DNA from 2 places in the Cytobacillus mangrovibacter genome. Region 2 is predicted to be linked to the other one. Evidence: riboswitches for the same ligand, from Rfam matches in the RefSeq annotation. Region 2 holds a riboswitch; the other holds the start of a gene.
The links. Region 2 has a riboswitch for preQ1 ahead of queF (preQ(1) synthase). Riboswitches for the same ligand answer to the same signal wherever they lie in the genome.

Region 1: another riboswitch for preQ1. It lies ahead of ACFYKT_RS12750 (QueT transporter family protein); the one in region 2 lies ahead of queF (preQ(1) synthase).

Annotation. Positions count from the first base shown of each region.
Region 1 is NZ_JBIACJ010000006.1:154,957-164,765, forward strand. It holds gene ACFYKT_RS12710 (Na(+)/H(+) antiporter subunit B) at 1-155, shown strand, start outside; gene ACFYKT_RS12715 (Na(+)/H(+) antiporter subunit C) at 158-496, shown strand; gene ACFYKT_RS12720 (Na+/H+ antiporter subunit D) at 489-1,982, shown strand; gene ACFYKT_RS12725 (Na+/H+ antiporter subunit E) at 2,027-2,503, shown strand; gene ACFYKT_RS12730 (Na(+)/H(+) antiporter subunit F1) at 2,503-2,787, shown strand; gene mnhG (monovalent cation/H(+) antiporter subunit G) at 2,765-3,124, shown strand; gene ACFYKT_RS12740 (SpoIIE family protein phosphatase) at 3,402-4,538, opposite strand; gene ACFYKT_RS12745 (aspartate kinase) at 5,200-6,561, shown strand; gene ACFYKT_RS12750 (QueT transporter family protein) at 6,637-7,122, opposite strand; PreQ1 riboswitch class I at 7,131-7,175, opposite strand; gene ACFYKT_RS12755 (PTS mannitol transporter subunit IICB) at 7,417-8,850, shown strand; gene ACFYKT_RS12760 (BglG family transcription antiterminator) at 9,057-9,809, shown strand, end outside.
Region 2 is NZ_JBIACJ010000008.1:116,230-126,038, reverse strand. It holds gene ACFYKT_RS15510 (methyl-accepting chemotaxis protein) at 1-1,020, shown strand, start outside; gene ACFYKT_RS15505 (cation:dicarboxylate symporter family transporter) at 1,094-2,374, opposite strand; gene ACFYKT_RS15500 (response regulator) at 2,516-3,403, opposite strand; gene ACFYKT_RS15495 (ATP-binding protein) at 3,406-4,686, opposite strand; gene ACFYKT_RS15490 (MerR family transcriptional regulator) at 4,964-5,698, shown strand; gene ACFYKT_RS15485 (queuosine precursor transporter) at 5,807-6,439, opposite strand; gene queF (preQ(1) synthase) at 6,455-6,955, opposite strand; PreQ1 riboswitch class I at 7,084-7,130, opposite strand; gene ACFYKT_RS15475 (GntR family transcriptional regulator) at 7,446-8,177, shown strand; gene gntK (gluconokinase) at 8,170-9,708, shown strand; gene ACFYKT_RS15465 (GntP family permease) at 9,730-9,809, shown strand, end outside.

The DNA.
Region 1 (9,809 bases), on a different contig from region 2:
ATAAACCCTTTTTGAATCAAGCGTTCGGATATTTTGATCTTCCGATTTTCGGGAAAACAGAGCTTGCTACTGCTGTTCTTTTTGATGTTGGGGTTGCCTTAGCAGTTATAGGAACAGCTGTGACAATCATTTTAAGTATAAGTGAGGATGGATAGAAATGGAAACGTCAATGTCTATTCTTATTGGTGTCCTTTTTACAATTGGAACGTATTTAATTTTAACGAAAAGTTTACTGCGAATTATATTAGGTACATCCGTTATCAGTCATGGAGTAAATTTGCTTATTCTAACAATGGGTGGTTTGAAGACAGGGGGTCCCCCATTGTTAGGCAAGCATGATACGACATTCACAGATTCCTTGCCGCAAGCGCTTATCTTAACAGCAATTGTAATTAATTTCGCAGTGACTGCGCTCTTCTTAGTGCTTAGTTATCGCACGTATCAAACATTGGGGACTGATGACATGGATCAATTAAGGGGTATGGAAGATGAATAATGTTGTAATACTGCCGATTTTAATTCCACTCATTGCTGGACTTGTAATGGTCATCTTCCGGAAAAGTATTCTACTCCAACGGCTATTAAGTATTTTTGTAATTTTTGCATTAGGTGCTGTATCAATCACGTTAATGAATCAAATAAAGAATGAAGGGATACAGACCCTTCAGGCAGGAGGCTGGGAGGCACCATTTGGGATTAGCTTAGTGGCGGACATGTTTGCTGCTATCTTGCTGCTTACTACTAGTATCGTCGCCCTTTTCTGCTTGATTTTTGCTTTTTCAACTATTGGACGAGAACGAGAAGAACATTATTTTTATCCATTGTTTTTATTTCTAATTACAGGTGTAAACGGGTCGTTTTTGACGGGTGACTTATTCAATTTATTTGTTTGTTTTGAAGTTATGTTAATTTCATCTTATGTACTTATCTCATTAGGGGGGACAAAACCTCAGCTTAGGGAGTCAATTAAGTATATTTTGATTAATGTCATTTCGTCCTCATTATTCCTTCTTGCTATTGCTTATTTGTATGCAATAACTGGTACATTAAATTTAGCTGATCTTTCCTTACGTGTGGCAGAAGCTGGGCAGGACGGTCTAATGACAACGGTCAGCTTATTGTTTTTGATTGTATTTGGAATGAAAGCAGCTCTATTCCTTTTCTTTTGGCTGCCAGGTTCTTATAGTGCACCGCCAACAGCCATTGCTGCTATTTTTGCTGCATTACTAACAAAAGTAGGAATTTATGCGATCTTCCGCTTATTTACCCTCGTGTTTTATCATGAGCCACAAATTACTCATTTGTTAATAGGTATTCTTGGTGCGATAACGATGGTGCTCGGTGCTATAGGTGCGATAGCCTACTGGGATATTAAGAAAATACTAACCTATAATGTGGTAGTGGGTGTTGGCTTTATTATTGCAGGGCTAGCATCCTTTACATCGATGGGTATGATGGGATCGATTTACTATCTGATTCATGACATGATCATTAAGGCACTTATTTTCCTTTTGGGTGGGACTATTATTCATCTTACTGGAACGAGTAAGCTGAAAGATATAAGTGGGCTTATACGAAATCATCCTTATTTAGGCTGGATGTTCTTTATTGCTGCACTTTCTCTGTCTGGAATTCCGCCACTTAGTGGCTTTTTAGGGAAGGTATTTATTACAAGGGGAACCTTTGAAACAGGTTATTTTTGGCTGGGTGCGATGGGCTTAATAACGAGTCTGCTCGTTCTATATTCAATTATGAAGATCTTTATGAATAGTTTTTGGGGAGAAACCTACTTAAGCAAGGAGATGGAGAAAGGTAAAGTGAATAGGAGCATCATGGTTCCAATTGCCGGCCTTACCTTTATTACAATTGCACTTGGATTAGGAGCAGAAGGAATTCATGAATATATCCAATTAGCAACGGATAGTATGATGAATCCTAATTTATATATAGATTCTGTTTTGGGCAGAAATCCAATCCGTTAGTAACATGAAAGTAATCCGACTATGATGGAAAGGAGGGGGGACCATTGCCCGTTCAAGTATTAATCAATCTTTTTATCGCTTTTTTATGGATGTTTTTCCAAGATGAATGGAGTATCTTGTCCTTTTTTGGTGGCTATTTAGTTGGTATCCTTGTGTTGTTTAGTTTGCGTCGTTTCTTCCCAGCCTCCTTTTATTTGAAACGATTTTACTCCATTCTTAAATTATTTCTCTTGTTTATAAGTGAGGCTGTTTCATCAAGCATTTATGTAATTCGTCAGGTCATTGGGCCGAAGGTTGATATTACACCTGGAATATTCAAGACGGAAACAGAGTTAGAGGGGAATATGGAAATAACTCTTCTTGCTTTGCTTTTGACTTTAACCCCTGGATCGGTTGTGATGGAAGTGTCTGCGGATAATAAGGTTTTTTATATTCATGGGTTGAACCTGCCAGAATCAGAGCATGCAGTGATTCAGTCGAAAATTAAATATGAGAAAGCGATAAAGGAGGTAACACGATAATGTTCAAACTATTTCTGATTGGCTGTTTATTTTTTCTTACTCTTTCTATCATAGCTGCACTCTATCGAGTAGTTAAAGGTCCTTCAATGCCAGATCGGGTGATGGCGTTGGACAATATCGGGATAAACCTTCTTGCAGGTGTAGCAATCCTTTCCATTCTTCTTCATACACATGCGTTTCTAGATATCATTCTTTTATTGGGGATTTTATCTTTTGTTGGCACAATCGCCTTCGCAAGATATATTGAAAGGGGTGTTGTGATTGAACGCAAGCATGGTGAGTGAAATTATTGTTACTGTTTTAATTTTTATCGGGACAGCTTTTAGTTTCCTAAGTGCAATTGGATTAATCCGTTTGCCTGATGTGTATACTCGTGCACATGCAGCATCAAAAAGTACAAGTCTTGGCGTTCTTTGTATACTATTCGGTACCTTTCTTTATTTCATGCTGACAGAAGGCTATATTAGTATCCGATTAATACTGGGAATCTTCTTTGTGTTTCTAACGTCTCCAGTTGTTGCTCATCTGTTAAATCGGGCTGCTTATCGTTCTAATGTTGAAATGACAAAAGAAAGTATACAAGATGACTTAAAAGAGTATTTGAAGCAAAGCGATTCTTAAAAGTGAATAGACGATTCCTAAAAAAGGAAGCAAATAATTCAAAAGATTATTTGCTTCCTTTTTTATTGTTTTTTTGTAAACGTTGTTTCTCAATAAGACATAGTTGGTAGAGGTTGATTTGCGCTCCAGGTGCTCGCTTTCCGCGGGGTGGGCGGTGAGCCTCCTCGGAGCATCCGCTCCTGTGGGGTCTCACCTGTCCCACTTCTCCCGCAGGAGTCTCACACCTTCCGCTCCAATCAACCAATTTTTTTGGTCAACCTATTTCATTTACATAACATTAATTTGCTTGTATTAAGACAACACACATGTCATCGTCTGCGTTTGCTTGTTGTTTTTTTGATAAAAGATAATCGATGGGCTGCTTGTCTAGCGATTCATTCCAAAAGTAAGAGGCAGTTTTTTTCAAATAATTGAATCCGTTTGGTTCGTATTTTTCGATTGCTTCTTCGACTCCATCCGTACAAAGAAGGAGCTGAATCGATTTAGAATAAGTAATAATAGCCTTTTTTATTTGAATATCTTCAAAAAAGCCAATTGCACATGTATTGCTAGCAAGCTCAGCTACTTCCTTGTTATCTATGAATGCAAATCCTGTTGGATGGCCAGCATTTACATATTCAAGGGTTTTATTCTTTGTATTAAGGATAAGGTAGATGCCTGTGAAATAATAAGGGATTTGCTGATTTCGATGATTAAGTGAGTTCATCCAGCGATTAAGCTCCTTCATTACATATTCAGGATCAGAAGCTTTTGTTATGGCATCTCTTAAAACGGATGAAATAAACATGCATACGAGTGAGGCAGATATTCCATGCCCCATCATATCAAGCTGGATTGCTGCGTAACGGTATTCGTCAATCTTTTGCCAATAATACATATCACCTGCTAGCTTATATGCAGGTAAGTAGGAGGCCTTTAATAGTATATTTTCATTAATAATTGGTTCGCTTAGTAAGCTTGTTTGTACTTGCATGGATAGGTCGAGTTCATTTCTAATCTTTTCATCCTGTTCGATATGCCAATCTTTTTCATATTTTAGCCTTAATGCTACTCGAATACGGGCAAGCAGCTCCGTTTTATTAATAGGTTTCATCACATAGTCACTTCCGCCAGCATCGAGTGCCTCTACTACTTTATTAGAATCCTCGAGTGCGGTTACAAAGATGACAGGAATATCCTTTAGATGTGGAATCTGCTGAAGTCGTCTGCAAGCCTCTATTCCGTCCATCTCAGGCATCATTATGTCCAATAGTATAATATCCACCTGCATAGGTAATGGCGACTTTTTCTGAAAGTAGGCGAATAATTCTTTTGCTGATGTTAATGAAAGGTAGTCGTTATAACCTGCACGTTTTAGAATGTTTTCAATGACAAATAAGTTCGATTGATTATCGTCTACAATAAGAATCCCCATACTTATTGCCTCCTTTCTCATTTTTCTTGTATTGAAGACTGTATTCGAAGCTGTGTTGCAAATTAATATGTAGTGGGTAGAGATCAACCAACTTTTTTAGTAAGGCTTTTTTTAAAAAGATTGTTGTTTTTTGAATAAATATAGTGAGTGAAAATCACAGACAAATATGGTTAGTTGATTGTAGCGGAAGGCGCGAGACTCCTGCGGGAAGTGTGGGACAGGTGAGACCCCGCAGACGCTTTAGCGTCGAGGAGGCTCAGCGCCCACCCCGCGGAAAGCGAGCGACCTGGAGCGGAAATCAACTTCTACGAATTCGTGTTATAAGCAACCATGTTTGCGAAAATAGCCTTTAGCAGAGATCTTTTAATAAAGAGCCTTATTGAATGAATATATGAATATGTGCAATGGATTTAGTTATTATTATTATATTTTAAAAATAGACATAGCTGTTAGAGATTCGCTTGAAAACAATTCAAATGGCATAGCAGAAGGGGTTATTTAAATAGTACTATTCGAATAAATGGGTAATTATTACTGTGAGTACACGATTGTTTGTCCTTTATACGTGAACAAATGTATTTATACGGAGGAAAAACACTTGATTATTTTCTGAATAGGAGTAAAATTAAGATTAAATTTTTAGAGATTAGGAGATGTATGGATGAAGGTTGTGAAGTTTGGTGGTTCATCTTTAGCATCTGGAAAACAAATTGAGAAGGTATTCCAGATTGTTCTATCTGATATGGAAAGAAAAGTAGTTGTTGTATCTGCTCCAGGGAAGAGATTTGCTGCTGATCATAAAGTAACTGATTTATTAATTGAGTGTGCGGAGCAATGCTTGTTAAATCTTGATTCAAGAGAATTATATGAAAGGATCATAGAGAGATATTCTTCGATTGCTAAAGAGTTAAAGGTTTCGGATGAAGTTATTAAAGATATTGAGGATGATTTATTAGGGAGGTTGAATGGAGATAAAAGCCAACCAGCAGAGTTCATGGATTTAGTGAAAGCAAGCGGAGAGGATAATCATGCTAAATTGGTAGCAGCTTATTTTCAGCAGCAGGGAGTTGAGGCACATTATGTAAATCCAAAGGATGCGGGCCTATTTGTAAGCCCTGACCCAGGAAATGCTCAAGTTCTCCCAGAATCTTATGACATGCTCTATGCCCTCAATGAACGTTCTGGCATATTAATTTTTCCTGGTTTTTTTGGATATAGCAAGGAAGGGAAGGTTTATACTTTTTCACGAAGCGGTTCGGATGTAACGGGCTCCATACTTGCTAATGGACTAAAGGTAAATTTGTACGAAAACTTCACAGATGTGGATGCCGTCTACTCGGTCAATCCATCAATCGTTGGTTGTCCAAAAGAGGTTAAGGTATTAACCTATCGGGAAATGCGTGAGCTTTCATACGCGGGATTTACCGTTCTTCATGATGAGGCGCTCGTTCCGGCATTTAAGGCCGGGATTCCCGTTCAAATAAAGAATACGAACAATCCTTTAGCACCAGGGACAAGGATTGTCTCTGAACGTGATAACACGAATGGGCCAGTTATTGGTATCGCAAGTGATCATGGGTTTTGTAGTATCTATGTAAGCAAATACTTAATGAATAGGGAAGTTGGATTTGGTCGGAAGCTTTTAGCGATTCTAGAAAGCTTTGGGTTATCGTATGAACATATCCCTTCAGGTATTGATGATATCTCAATCATTCTAAGGGAAAATCAATTCACTGCATCCATGGAAACGGAAATAAAAAATCGTATCGAAATAGAGCTTCACACCGATGAAGTAGTAATCGAGCGAGGTCTTGCCCTCATTATGGTTGTTGGTGAAGGCATGCGCCATAATATCGGAACAACAGCAAAGGCTTCAAAAGCTTTAGCCGAGGCAAATGTTAATATTGAGATGATTAACCAAGGTTCATCAGAGGTCAGTATGATGTTCGGGGTGAAGGAGGTAGATGAAAAACGGGCAGTGCGGGCACTTTATGAGGAATTCTTTGCCGCGGTGACAGTATAGAGGATGCTGCCGATGTGATTATTGGATAGGATACAAGAAAGAGTAGCTTTTCTGATGAGAAGCTACTCTTTCTATTTATATCATTTTCTCAAAATTTATTCGCTTGTTCAGCACATACATCAATGGAATACCTACAGCCATGACAACGAATTCCCCGATAGCAGTTGTGAGCCATGTAAAGCCAAATGGCAATCCGAATGCGAGGTTAAGTTCAAGGGCAATAATCCACATCATCCCCGTAAAGACGACAGTGTTTACAACCATTCGAACCCAAATTTTCTTAATATAGCGGCAGCAAATAATCGTGATCAGTAAGGAAAGCAGCGAATGCCCCACTCCGAAAATTAGATCATATGCTTTCATGGGCGAAAACAACAGGTTTGTTAAAAATACACCTAGTATGATTCCATAAATATACTTTTTATTGAAGACAACTAAGTGATTAAACATTTCGGAAACCCGAAACTGGACGGCTGTAAACCCAAAAGGCTGAATTAGCATGGATACAGCAATATATAAAGCTGCCAAAATTCCATTGCCAACAATTGTTTTAACATTCATATTCTATTCTCTCCTTAGTTTTTTTTCGTGGGAGGTTCTCGAACCACGTGAGCAATCGCTCAAGGATAATATTTTAATGTAAAAAAATAAGTCTGTCAATCTTTCATTTTTGTAGTTTGCTTTCTGATTACATATAGTATGACGAATAAAGTTCATATCTATTTAACACTTGGCAACAATAAGGGTGACATATTCGTGTTTTCATTCAATTGAATATAAAATGTAAACGCTTTACTATTATGAGTAACAAAGGGTTTATTTTTTATAAAATTCAGACAGGAAGGGGTTTGGAAGATGGGAAATGAGCAACAAGGAAATTCAGGTTTTAAAATGAAAGTACAGCGGTTTGGAAGTTTTTTAAGTGGGATGATTATGCCGAATATCGGGGCATTCATCGCTTGGGGTCTTATTACGGCATTATTTATTCCTACAGGTTGGTTTCCACGTGAGGACTTTGCTGAATTAGTTGGTCCGATGATTAATTATTTACTGCCTATTCTAATCGGTTTTACAGGTGGACGTCTTGTTCATGATATTCGAGGTGGAGTAGTAGGGGCAACCGTGACGATGGGGGTAATCGTTGGTGCCGATATTCCAATGTTCCTAGGAGCAATGATTGTTGGTCCTCTAGGGGGCTGGGCAATAAAAACATTTGATAAACTGATTGAAGGCAAGGTTAAGTCAGGTTTTGAAATGCTCGTAAACAACTTTTCAGCAGGAATTATCGGTGGTTTCTTAACACTAGTTGCATATAAATTAATTGGACCATTTGTTAATGCTTTAACAAATTTCCTTGCAGATGGAGTACAATTCATCTTTGATCTGAATTTATTGCCACTTGCAAGTGTTTTTATTGAACCAGCAAAAGTTCTGTTTTTAAATAATGCGATTAATCATGGGATTCTCGGGCCGCTAGGGATTGAACAAGCTGCTGAAGCTGGGAAATCGATCTTATTCTTACTAGAGTCAAACCCTGGCCCTGGACTTGGAATTTTGCTTGCCTATATGATCTTTGGAAGAGGGGCAGCCAAACAAACAGCGCCTGGAGCAGGAATTATCCACTTCTTCGGTGGGATTCATGAAATTTACTTCCCATATATCTTAATGAAGCCAGTATTATTAGTAGCAGCCATTGCTGGGGGTGCATCAGGCGTATTTACATTGCATTTATTCGATGCAGGACTAGTAGCCGCTCCTTCACCAGGAAGTATTTTTGCCATCCTAGCTCTAACGCCAAAAGGCAATTATATCGGTGTCATTTTAGGTGTGCTAGTGGCAACTGTCGTATCCTTCTTGATTTCTTCTATAATATTGAAAACATCTAAGAAATCAGGAGAAGATGATTTAGCGAAAGCAGCGGAAAAAACTTCTGCATTAAAAGGAAAAGAGAGCAGAGCTGCAGATTTGATCCAACCGAAAGTAGAAGAAACTACTCAAGAGGATGGACTTGCAAATGTAAAGCATATCATTTTTGCATGTGATGCTGGTATGGGTTCAAGTGCAATGGGTGCTTCGATTTTAAGAAATAAAATGAAGAAGGCCAATATCGATGTTTCTGTTACGAATATGGCGATTAGTAATCTTCCAGCAGATGCAGAAGTGGTTATTACCCATAAAGATTTAACTGGCCGAGCAAAAGAGAAGGCACCAAAGGCCAACCATATTTCAGTTGAAAACTTTTTAAATAGCCCTAAATATGATGAGCTAGTTAATAAGTTATCTAAATAAAAGCTATACACCTAACTCGGCCTAATTCGAAAGAAATTTAGGCTGAGTTTTGTCCACGTTCAGCTCCAGCGCCTACCCCCTCGAGGTCACAAGCCAATCCTCCCAGAAAGGTCAAGGACACCTTTCCGTGAGGCTTGTCTTGTGCTTGTCGGGGGTGATCAAGGCGCTTGCGCATTTGTCAATGGTTGAAGGTTGTAATAAATGAGGTGATTGAAATGAATATTTCAGCACGAGAAAAAATGATTATAGAAGCATTAATCGTGGAACAGGAAGAAGTGACGATTAAAAAGCTATCAGAATTAATCGATGTGAGTGCACGAACGATCCATCGGGATTTGGATAAAATCAAAGAGTTTCTCGGTTCATATCATCTTACTCTTGTACGAAAATCTGGGGTTGGGGTTCAGATTACTGGTTCGGAAAAGGATAAACTCGAATTGAAACAGCAGCTAGGCGGGCTGAATTTTAGAGAGTATACGCTAGATGAAAGACAAACCATGATTCTTTGTATCTTGTATGAATCGTCTGAACCGATCAAACTCTATACCCTTGCAAAGGAACTTAGGGTTTCTATTGCAACCGTAAGCGCAGACCTGATTAAACTAGAAGAACAATTACAGCCTTTGCAACTATCAATTATTAAGAAAAGAGGATACGGTGTAGAGCTTGCAGGTACAGAAAAAGCAAAGCGAAGGGCGATTAGCTTTGCCATTGCCAAAACATTAAAGGAAGAAGGATTATTTTCCCTTATTAAAGAACAAATTCAACAACAAACAAAAAATCAAGGTGATTCCATTTCTAACCGATTAATGCATCTTGTCGATCGGAACAAATTATTGATCATCGAAGAGGAATTGAAGGATTTACAGCATGAGCTTCAAATTTCTATGACAGATAGTTCCTATGTTGGATTAATGGTACATCTTGGGTTAGCGATTGAAAGAATTATGTTAGGGGAA
Region 2 (9,809 bases):
GATCTATTTTACGAAAGTATACATAAGCAAAAGGATGAAACAGGGCAGATGGCTGAAGCACTATGGCAGACAAGGAAGGCTTTAAGAGATTTAGCCATTCGATTACAAGGTTTCTCATCAACAATTGCCTCACATTCTACTCATCTCACACAGAATACAGAAGAAAATGTACACGCTATTACTCAAGTTGTAGCCACCATTGATGGCATAGCAGTTGGAAATAAAAATCAAGCCCAAACGATTAAAGATATTAACATTACATTGATAGATGTTGTCAATCTAATAGATAATATGACTCGTGAAGCTTCAAATGGTGCAGAATATACAGTAGCTTCTCTTCATGCAGTTATAGAGGGGCAAAAGACTGTGGATTTGCAAACAGCAAAGATGGATCAAAACATTGCCGTATCATCAGAGGCAAACCAATCAATTAATGAACTTAGCTATATGATTGATCAGGTAAAGGGAATTGTTCATGTAATCACTTCTATCGCAGAACAAACCAATCTTCTAGCTTTAAATGCATCGATAGAAGCAAGCAGAGCTGGTGAAGCAGGCAAAAGCTTTGCCGTGGTGGCCGGTCAAATTAGAAATTTAGCTGAAGAGTCCTCAAAGGCAGCAAAAGAAATATCAAATTTAATCACAAAGACAACAGAAAAATCCAATATGGCAGTTACTAAAATTAGTAGAGCCAATTCACTTATATACGAACAAAAAGATGCTTTGAAAATAACCGAATCTGCATTCGAAAAAATTAAAGTCACATATGATAGCATCGTTGATAGCTTTAAACATACGGCAACAGCAATTGAAACCATCAATCAAAAGTCCAAGCGAATTTCTAGCCAGCTTCAAGAAATGACCCGAACCGCTGAAGACTTTGCTGCAAGCACAGAGGAGATATCAGCCTCAGGGCAGGAGCAGCTTGCATCAACTGAAATCATTTCACAATCCTCAAAAGACTTAAGCATAGTAGCTGACAAATTGAATATAGAAATTAATAGATTTAAAGTTTCCTAGTGGGACAGGTTCCCTGTCTCAGCAGATTCATATAGAAAAAAAGAGAAGCCCCGGCGGCTTCTCTTCTTAATGCTTATGCTAGTTCTTCAGTGGATGAGAAGTATTCTTGTTTTTTCTGAGAGTCGAATCGACCTTCCCATTTAGACATAACGACTGTTGCTAATGCATTGCCTATAACGTTTACGACGGTACGTGCCATATCAAGGAGTCTGTCGATTCCTGCGATAAATGCAAGTCCTTCCAATGGAATACCTACTGTTCCTAAAGTGGCTAGTAAGACAACAAAGGAAACACCTGGTACACCAGCAATCCCTTTTGATGTAACCATTAAAACAAGAACTAATGTAACTTGCTGTGTAATACTTAAATCAATATTGTACATTTGTGCGATAAAAATAGCTGCAAGTGCTTGATATAGTGTCGAACCATCCAAGTTAAAGGAATAACCTGTTGGCACAACAAAGGAAACAATATCTTTTGGACATCCAAACTTCTCCATTTTTTGTATTACCTTTGGCAATACGGTTTCAGAACTAGAGGTTGAATAGGCCAAAAGAAGCTCGTCTTTCAATACTTTAATTAAGTGGAAAATATTCACTCCAACTAGCTTTGCAATTCCGCCTAGTACAACGATAATAAAGAAGGCCATCGTTGCATAAACAAGGATCATTAGTTTACCTAGTGGCAGTAATGATTCTAGTCCAAATTTTGATACCGTTACACCAATTAAAGCAAATACACCGAACGGGGCAAACTTCATAATAAGGTTTGTCACCCAGAACATTGCCTCGGCCATACCCTCGAAGAAGGAAAGCACAGGTTTTCCCTTTTCACCAATAGCCGCAATTCCTAAACCGAATAACACGGAAAAGAAGATAATAGCTAGCATATCCCCTTCTGCCATTGATTTGACCACATTACTCGGAACTATATCTACAATAATATCCAATATCCCATGGCTTTCACTTTGTACTTTCTCAGTTGTTTGAACATATTGATCAATATTCCCTTTGGACAGAGACGACATATCCACGCCTTCACCCGGTTGGAAAATATTCGCGGCTAGTAAGCCGACAATAATCGCAATGGTTGTAACAACTTCAAAATAAATAAGAGTTTTTCCGCCAAGCTTACCTAATTGCTTTATATCTCCAGTACCAGCAACACCTATAATTAAAGTAGAAATAATAATCGGTACAACGATCATTTTAATCATATTAAGGAAAATCGTTCCGATAGGCTGTAAGTATGTTTCTACCGCAGGATTTCCAAAGAAAATCGCTCCAACAACAATCCCCAAGATCAAGCCGGTAAGAATTTGATAGGCTAAAGAAAATTTAAACTTTTTCTTCATCAAGAAGTCACCCCTTTATTATAATGAAAACGCTTTCTATCCCCTAGTTAGCTTATAGAATGATTTTATGGGAGACCTATCAAATTCTACAAAATCCGACATTTTTAAAATTTGTTTATTTAAAAATAATCCATTATTCACTTAATGAGTGTATTTTTCCATCGTTTCAAGGTATAACACCTGAAGGAACTTTTTGATATTAATTTTCACCTTTACTAATTCACTTCTGCCTTCTTGGATAGAAATCATTTGATTTCTAATTTCTTGGAAGTCAAAGTAACGGGGGGCATAATATTCAAACTCATGATTCGTATAATCAATGGCTCCCAGCGAAGCTAGATTATTGACTGCTGTTAGAATCGTTCTACGAATTCGCTGTTCCATTGCTTTACTTTCCCTTTTTAAATCGGATTCACTGGATTCTCCCTTCATGGTCACCGCTTCATATAACTCCTTTAAAGACGGCAATTGAGCAACCCTTTTATCTTGATTCATCAGAAACTCAATAATGGTAACGATATCATCACTTCCAACTTCACCGATGATTCCCATATCATTTAATATCGCCAAAACAATTTCTTTTACACTTGACTGTCTTCGTATTGTTTTCGTTAATCCGATATTGGCTAAAGATTCCTGAATGGCTAGCAGTGAGCCCTTGAGTCTGAATTGCTCTGTTGTTTTCTTTAAAATACTTAACACTTCAACTCGATTGATTGGTTTATGTATAAAGAACTCTACCCCTTTTTCGTAAGCCTCTCCAACCATCTCTTTGTTAACAATTTGGGAAATCATAATGAATTGACCTTTAAATCCTTCCATTTTCAAGCGTTCAATCGTCTCAATCCCATCTAACTCAGGCATTAATAAATCAATTAATACAACATCAGGGTGCATAGTAAGAATGGACGAAACACCGTTTATACCACTTTCCGCCTCACCTACTACAACACCAAGATCCCCCTCCATTATGATATTTTTCAGCATTGTTCTACTAGCGGGATCATCATCTACAATAAAATAACGCAGGATTACTCAACTCTCTTTCGTATATTTTCCGTTGGGATTAGGATTCGGAACGTGGCGCCCTCTTCTTTTGTTTCAATTTGAATTTGCCCTTCTAGCTTCTCAACAATTTCTCGTACGTGAGATAGTCCAATCCCAGTTGCAGCAACACCTTGATCATTAAATTTAGTTGTATAGCCCGGTTCAAAAATGATCGAGACATCCTCTATTGGAATCCCCTTGCCTGAATCCTTTATGACAATACAAATATGTGATGACTTCTCCACTACATCTAAGTGGATGTCTCCTTGATTTGTAATGGATTCGACAGCATTGGCTGTAAGATTATTTAAAAGGGCAAGCAGCGGGATTTGCTGATCCGTTTCGAAATCAATGGATATACTTAAATGAAAGATAATATTCTTCTTTAATAGTTCACTATATTTCTCATTTGCCATAACAACAAGATTAAATACATCTGTAAGAAAGAGCGTATCATCGCTTTTTCTTACAGATAGTTTCGTCAGCCCAGCTAAAATTCGCTGTGAATCTTTTTTTACTTCATGAATCTCTTGAGCAATCAGCAGTGCTTGAACACTTAATGAATGCAACTCTTCCTTTTTTAACTTTCGATATAAATCATAGCTCTCAGCTGTTATTTGTTCAATATGATTCATTGATTTTTGCAGGTAAAGGGCTTCTCCATACAGTTCAGAGCCGACACCAAGCATTTCCTGCATCCGTTTCTTTTGTTCCGAAACTGTGATGGAACTATATATTCCTACGACAAAGCAGCTGCGAAATAAAGCTACCCCACTTAATAAAGCCAACTCTCGAAGGTCTAAAGCTGTTTGGTGCAACAGCCCATTTCGCATAAGGTGTTCAGCCACATTTCCAATCCATTCAAAAAGGGAAGCCCAAGCGCCCAAAATGAGTGGGGCTGTCTTATACTTTTCAATTTTGATTATATGTAAGCCTAGCGCATAGATAAAATAAAATAAAAAGGCGGGCAAATGCCTCATGAAGCTTATTGTAATGAGCATTTCACTGAAAAGGATATCCTCAAATACGCGGAAACAAACAACTGTTATCCCCGTAATAATACCCGTTCGAATAAGGGATGGCGGGGACCAAATAAGAACAAGCAAAAAAAAGGTAATACTCCCCAACCCAAAGCGAAATGCCTCTCCATCGAAGGGGACTACTTTCACTTCACTCGCAATTGCCGTTAATAGAGCCGTAAGAATGACTATAAATCCATTGGTTCTGTTAAAACTTTTATTAAAATTTATTTTTGCAGAAATCATTCGTATCACCTAATTACACTTATTTTAAAATAGCCAATGTTAAATAATATTGTTTGTGCACAAAATCGCCATTGGTGTACCCGCTCATTAAGTTATTCATTCGAATAAAACACATTCGCGTCTACACCAATGGCTCCTTATCAACATCATAGATTAACAAAGCCTTAAAATAATATAGCATTTCTTTAAAGATAGTTTCTCTAAAAAATTTATTATTAACAACTCTTGACACTGACCTTAGGGAATACTTCATAGTGGGATTTGAAAGGAGGATCTTATGAAATTGACCGTCAAAGATTTGGCGAATATTGCTGGTGTTTCCATTAAAACTCTTCATCACTATCATAAAATAGAATTGCTTATTCCTAGTGAAATAGGTGAATCAGGTTACCGGTATTATGGTTTGGAGGAACTAAAAAGGTTACAAGAAATTCTCTTTTACAAGGAGCTGGATTTCCCATTGGCCGAAATTAAACAGCTGCTTGAAGAGGAAACCAATAGAATGATTACTTTAGAAAAGCAAAAAATACTATTCGAAAGGAAAATTGAGCGCTCCCATCAATTAATTCAAACGATAAAAAGGTCTCTAGAATATACAAGGAAAGGTGAAAGCATGGATAATAAGTTAATGTTTAAAGGATTTGAAACAGAGGAAGAGTGGCAACATGCCCTAGAGGATCAAAGTAATTATTTAAAAGAGGAATATCAATTTGACCTAAAGACAACTAACATCCCTATAGAAGAAATGAATATGATGGCAATCGAAGCAAAGAATTTCTTAGACAGCATGGCTGAATCTTTAAGAAACGGAGTAAAGTATAATGATTCAGCTGTTCAAAAAATAGTTACTGCACATCTAAACTTCTTAAATAAAAATGGGCATTCCTTCAGCAAAGAGGATTACGTAGATCAAACAAAGTTTTTCTTAGAAGATGACTTTCATAGAGACATGCTAGAACAACAGCAGACTGGGCTGGCATATTATTTACTAGTTGTTGCAGAGAATCTATAAATTACATCTGGAGTCAGTCATCTCATCTGGCTCCAGATGTATTCAATTGACTATCAACCTATAGCAGAGCTACTAGACTGTTACACATTAGACACTTCCGCCAAATTATTAAGCGGCTTTTTCGATTCTCTGTACTGACTCCTGTTTCCTAACAAAATGAACCAATAGATAAACAAGAGGCGTAACCAAAATAGAAGCAAAGAACTTAAAGATGTATTGAGTGATAATTAAGCCTCCTAGTACGGCAATAGGCATTGTCCCATAGAAAGCAATTGTAATAAAAATGGTTGTATCAATTAATTGACTAAGCATGGTGGATGCATTATTACGCAACCAAAGCTTTTTCTCTCCATGCTTGCTTTTTAGGCGATTAAATACATAAACATCTAGATTTTGACTGATCGCATAGGAGATTAAACTAGCAAGAATGACCCGAAAGCTTCCGCTTAAAATTGTTTCAAATGATTCCTGATTGCCGAAGACCGGCGCAGCTGGTAATTGGATAGCAATCGTAATAAATACAATAGCAAGAATTTGCATTATCAATCCAGCTTTAACTGTCTGTTGTCCCTCTTTCTTCCCATAAACCTCAACGATTACATCAATGATTGGGTACGTGAATACATAAATAATGACAGCAGCTGGCAATATCGCAAAATCACCCACACTAAAAAGCTTTACCGCTACGATATTCGCTAAAATTAATAAGCCTACATATATCCCATTTAAATATAAAATCATGTTATTATACCGTCCTTAACGATTATCTACTTTTTCTGGATAAAGATCATGGTTCATCAATCGATGATTGGCCATCTCTTCATATTTAGTACCTGGTTTGCCATAGTTGCACCATGGATCAATTGAAATTCCTCCACGTGGTGTGAATTTCCCCCAAACCTCAATATATCGAGGATCAAGTAATTGAATTAAATCATTCATAATGATATTGACACAGTCCTCATGGAAATCGCCATGATTTCTAAAACTGAATAAATATAGCTTGAGTGATTTACTCTCCACAATTTTCTTATCCGGAATATACGAGATGTACATTGTTGCAAAGTCAGGCTGACTTGTAATTGGGCACAAGCTAGTAAACTCCGGACAGTTAAATTTCACGAAGTAATCCCGATTGGAATGAAGACTATCGACTGCCTCCAGTACCTCAGGTGCATAATCAGAACGATATTGTGTATGCTGATTTCCTAATAGTGTTAAATCCTTTAAACCTTCCTCAACCTTACGGCCAGACATAAAAAAACCTCCATGTAAAAAATGTTTCCCAACACTTTTCAAAAGAGGAACTTCTAACCATTCTATTACAAACATATAGGATCAAACATAAAAAAGCCACGTCCAGTATGGACATGGCGTATTGTCATGTATCCATAGTTTTTTATAGAGGGTATCAGCTATGAACCTCTCCCGATCAAGTTCGGGTATTCTCTCCAATATAATATAGAATACTAAGGAAAACGTCAATTCGTAATTTTTGTTAAATGGCTATTTTCGCAAACATTGTACTTTTTAGCATAAGTTAGTAAAGGTTGATTTCCGCTCCAGGAGCTCCAATCGACCAACCATATTTGCAGTCGGCTTTTTCCAATTAACTTATTGAAAATACAACAATAAAATTACCAAAATATGCATAATTGCAGAATAAATAAAAGCGCTTGCACAATTAGAATTCTCAGTTATAATACTTGTATACAAGTATACTTCATTAGTTAGAGAAGGTGAATTTATGACTGAATCCAAAGAATTACTGTATCCGGCCAAATGGCTTTCTAAAGCTTCTGCAGGTGATCGAGTAGCATGTGAGCTTAGAATGCAAATTATTTTCGGCTTGATTGAAAGCGGTACCATTCTATCTGAAAACAAATTAGCTGCCGATTTTTCTGTAAGCCGCTCACCTATTCGTGAAGCATTAAAAATACTTGCTTCGGAAAATATGATTCGATTAGAAAGAATGGGTGCCGTTGTTATTGGCTTAACCGAAAAAGAAATTGAAGAAATTTACGATGTTCGTTTACTTATAGAAACGTTTGTATTTGAACGGCTAGTCAAAATGGATATTCATGAATTAGTAAAGGAGCTTAGCAAAATCCTTGAAATGATGAAGGTGGCTATCAAATTTCAAGATGCTGATGAGTTTTCCTATCAAGATGTTTTATTCCATGAAACGATTATCCGTGCGAGTAATCATTCATATATCCTCATGATCTGGAATAATTTAAAACCCGTTATGGAAGCGTTTATCCTTTTATCCATGCGCCTGCGCTTTAAGGAAAAGGTCGAGGACTTCACACGAATTGTGGAAAATCATGAGCTTTACATCGAAGCGATCAAAACGAAAGATCGAACGCTCATGATTAAATCCTTACACCAAAACTTTGATGATGTTCAAGGGAAAGTAGAAGATCTTTGGATGTCACAACAAATGCTATCTAAAGGAGTCGAGCAAGAAAATGACTAGCTATATGTTAGGTATAGACATCGGGACAACAAGTACGAAAGCCGTCTTGTTTACGGAAAAGGGCGAAGTCATCCAACAAGAGAATATTGGTTATCCTCTTTACACACCAGATATCTCAACAGCTGAACAAAACCCGGAAGAAATTTTTCAAGCGGTATTACAAGCCATTTCAAAGATAATGAAACATCATTCGGAAAAAAGGCTTTCATTTATTTCATTTAGCAGTGCCATGCATAGTGTTATTGCCATGGACGAGAATGACCAGCCGCTGACGCCATGTATTACGTGGGCTGATAACCGCAGTGAAACATGGGCGCATAAAATAAAAGCTGAGTTACACGGGCATGAAATTTACAAACGTACGGGAACACCCATTCATCCGATGTCACCATTAACGAAAATGGCTTGGATTGTGAATGAACGTCCTGAAATCGCTGTCAAAGCGATGAAATACATTGGAATTAAAGAATATACTTTCAAGAAATTTTTTGACCAATATGTTGTCGACTATTCTCTTGCTTCAGCAATGGGGATGATGAATCTCCAAACACTGGACTGGGATGAGGAAGCATTAACTGTTGCTGGTGTCACTCGAGAGCAATTATCTGAGCTTGTGCCAACAACTAAGATATTTAGCAACTGTGATCTCAATTTAGCTAAACAAATGGGAATCGATCCACAAACACCATTTATTATTGGTGCAAGTGATGGTGTGCTTTCGAATCTAGGTGTAAACGCGATAGGAAAAGGGGAAATCGCGGTCACAATTGGGACGAGCGGTGCCATTCGAACGATCATTGACAAGCCGCAAACAGACGAAAAGGGCAGAATATTCTGCTACTGCCTCACTGAAGACCATTGGGTCATTGGGGGGCCAGTAAATAATGGCGGAATGGTCCTTCGCTGGATTCGAGATGAGCTTGCCTCATCAGAAGTGGAAACAGCAAAAAGATTAGGAATTGATCCGTACGATGTATTAACAAAGATTGCCGAACGTGTGCGACCAGGTGCCGATGGCTTACTATTCCATCCATATCTTGCAGGTGAACGTGCTCCATTATGGAATCCAGACGTGCGTGGCTCTTTCTTCGGTCTGACAATATCACATAGGAAAGAACATATGATTCGAGCAGCACTAGAAGGCGTTATTTACAATTTATACACAGTGTTCTTAGCATTATCTGAATGCATGGACTACCCAGTTACCCGAATCCAGGCAACTGGCGGCTTCGCAAGATCCGATATTTGGCGACAAATGATGTCCGATATATTCGAATCTGAAGTTGTCGTTCCAGAAAGCTACGAAAGTTCATGCCTAGGTGCCTGTATTTTAGGACTATATGCGACAGGGAAAATTGACTCTTTCGAGGTAGCTTCTGACATGATTGGCAGCACCTACAAACACACGCCAAATGAAGAGGCTGTTCAAGAGTATCAGCAATTATTGCCGATTTTTATTAACCTGTCCCGAATATTGGAAGAAGATTATTCACGGATTGCCACTTATCAGCGGAGTTTAATAAATAGATAAATACTAGGAGGAGGGGTAACGATGCCATTAATCATCGTAGCAGTTGGTATTTTAGCATTATTGCTATTAATCATGGGGTTAAAATTAAACACCTTTATTTC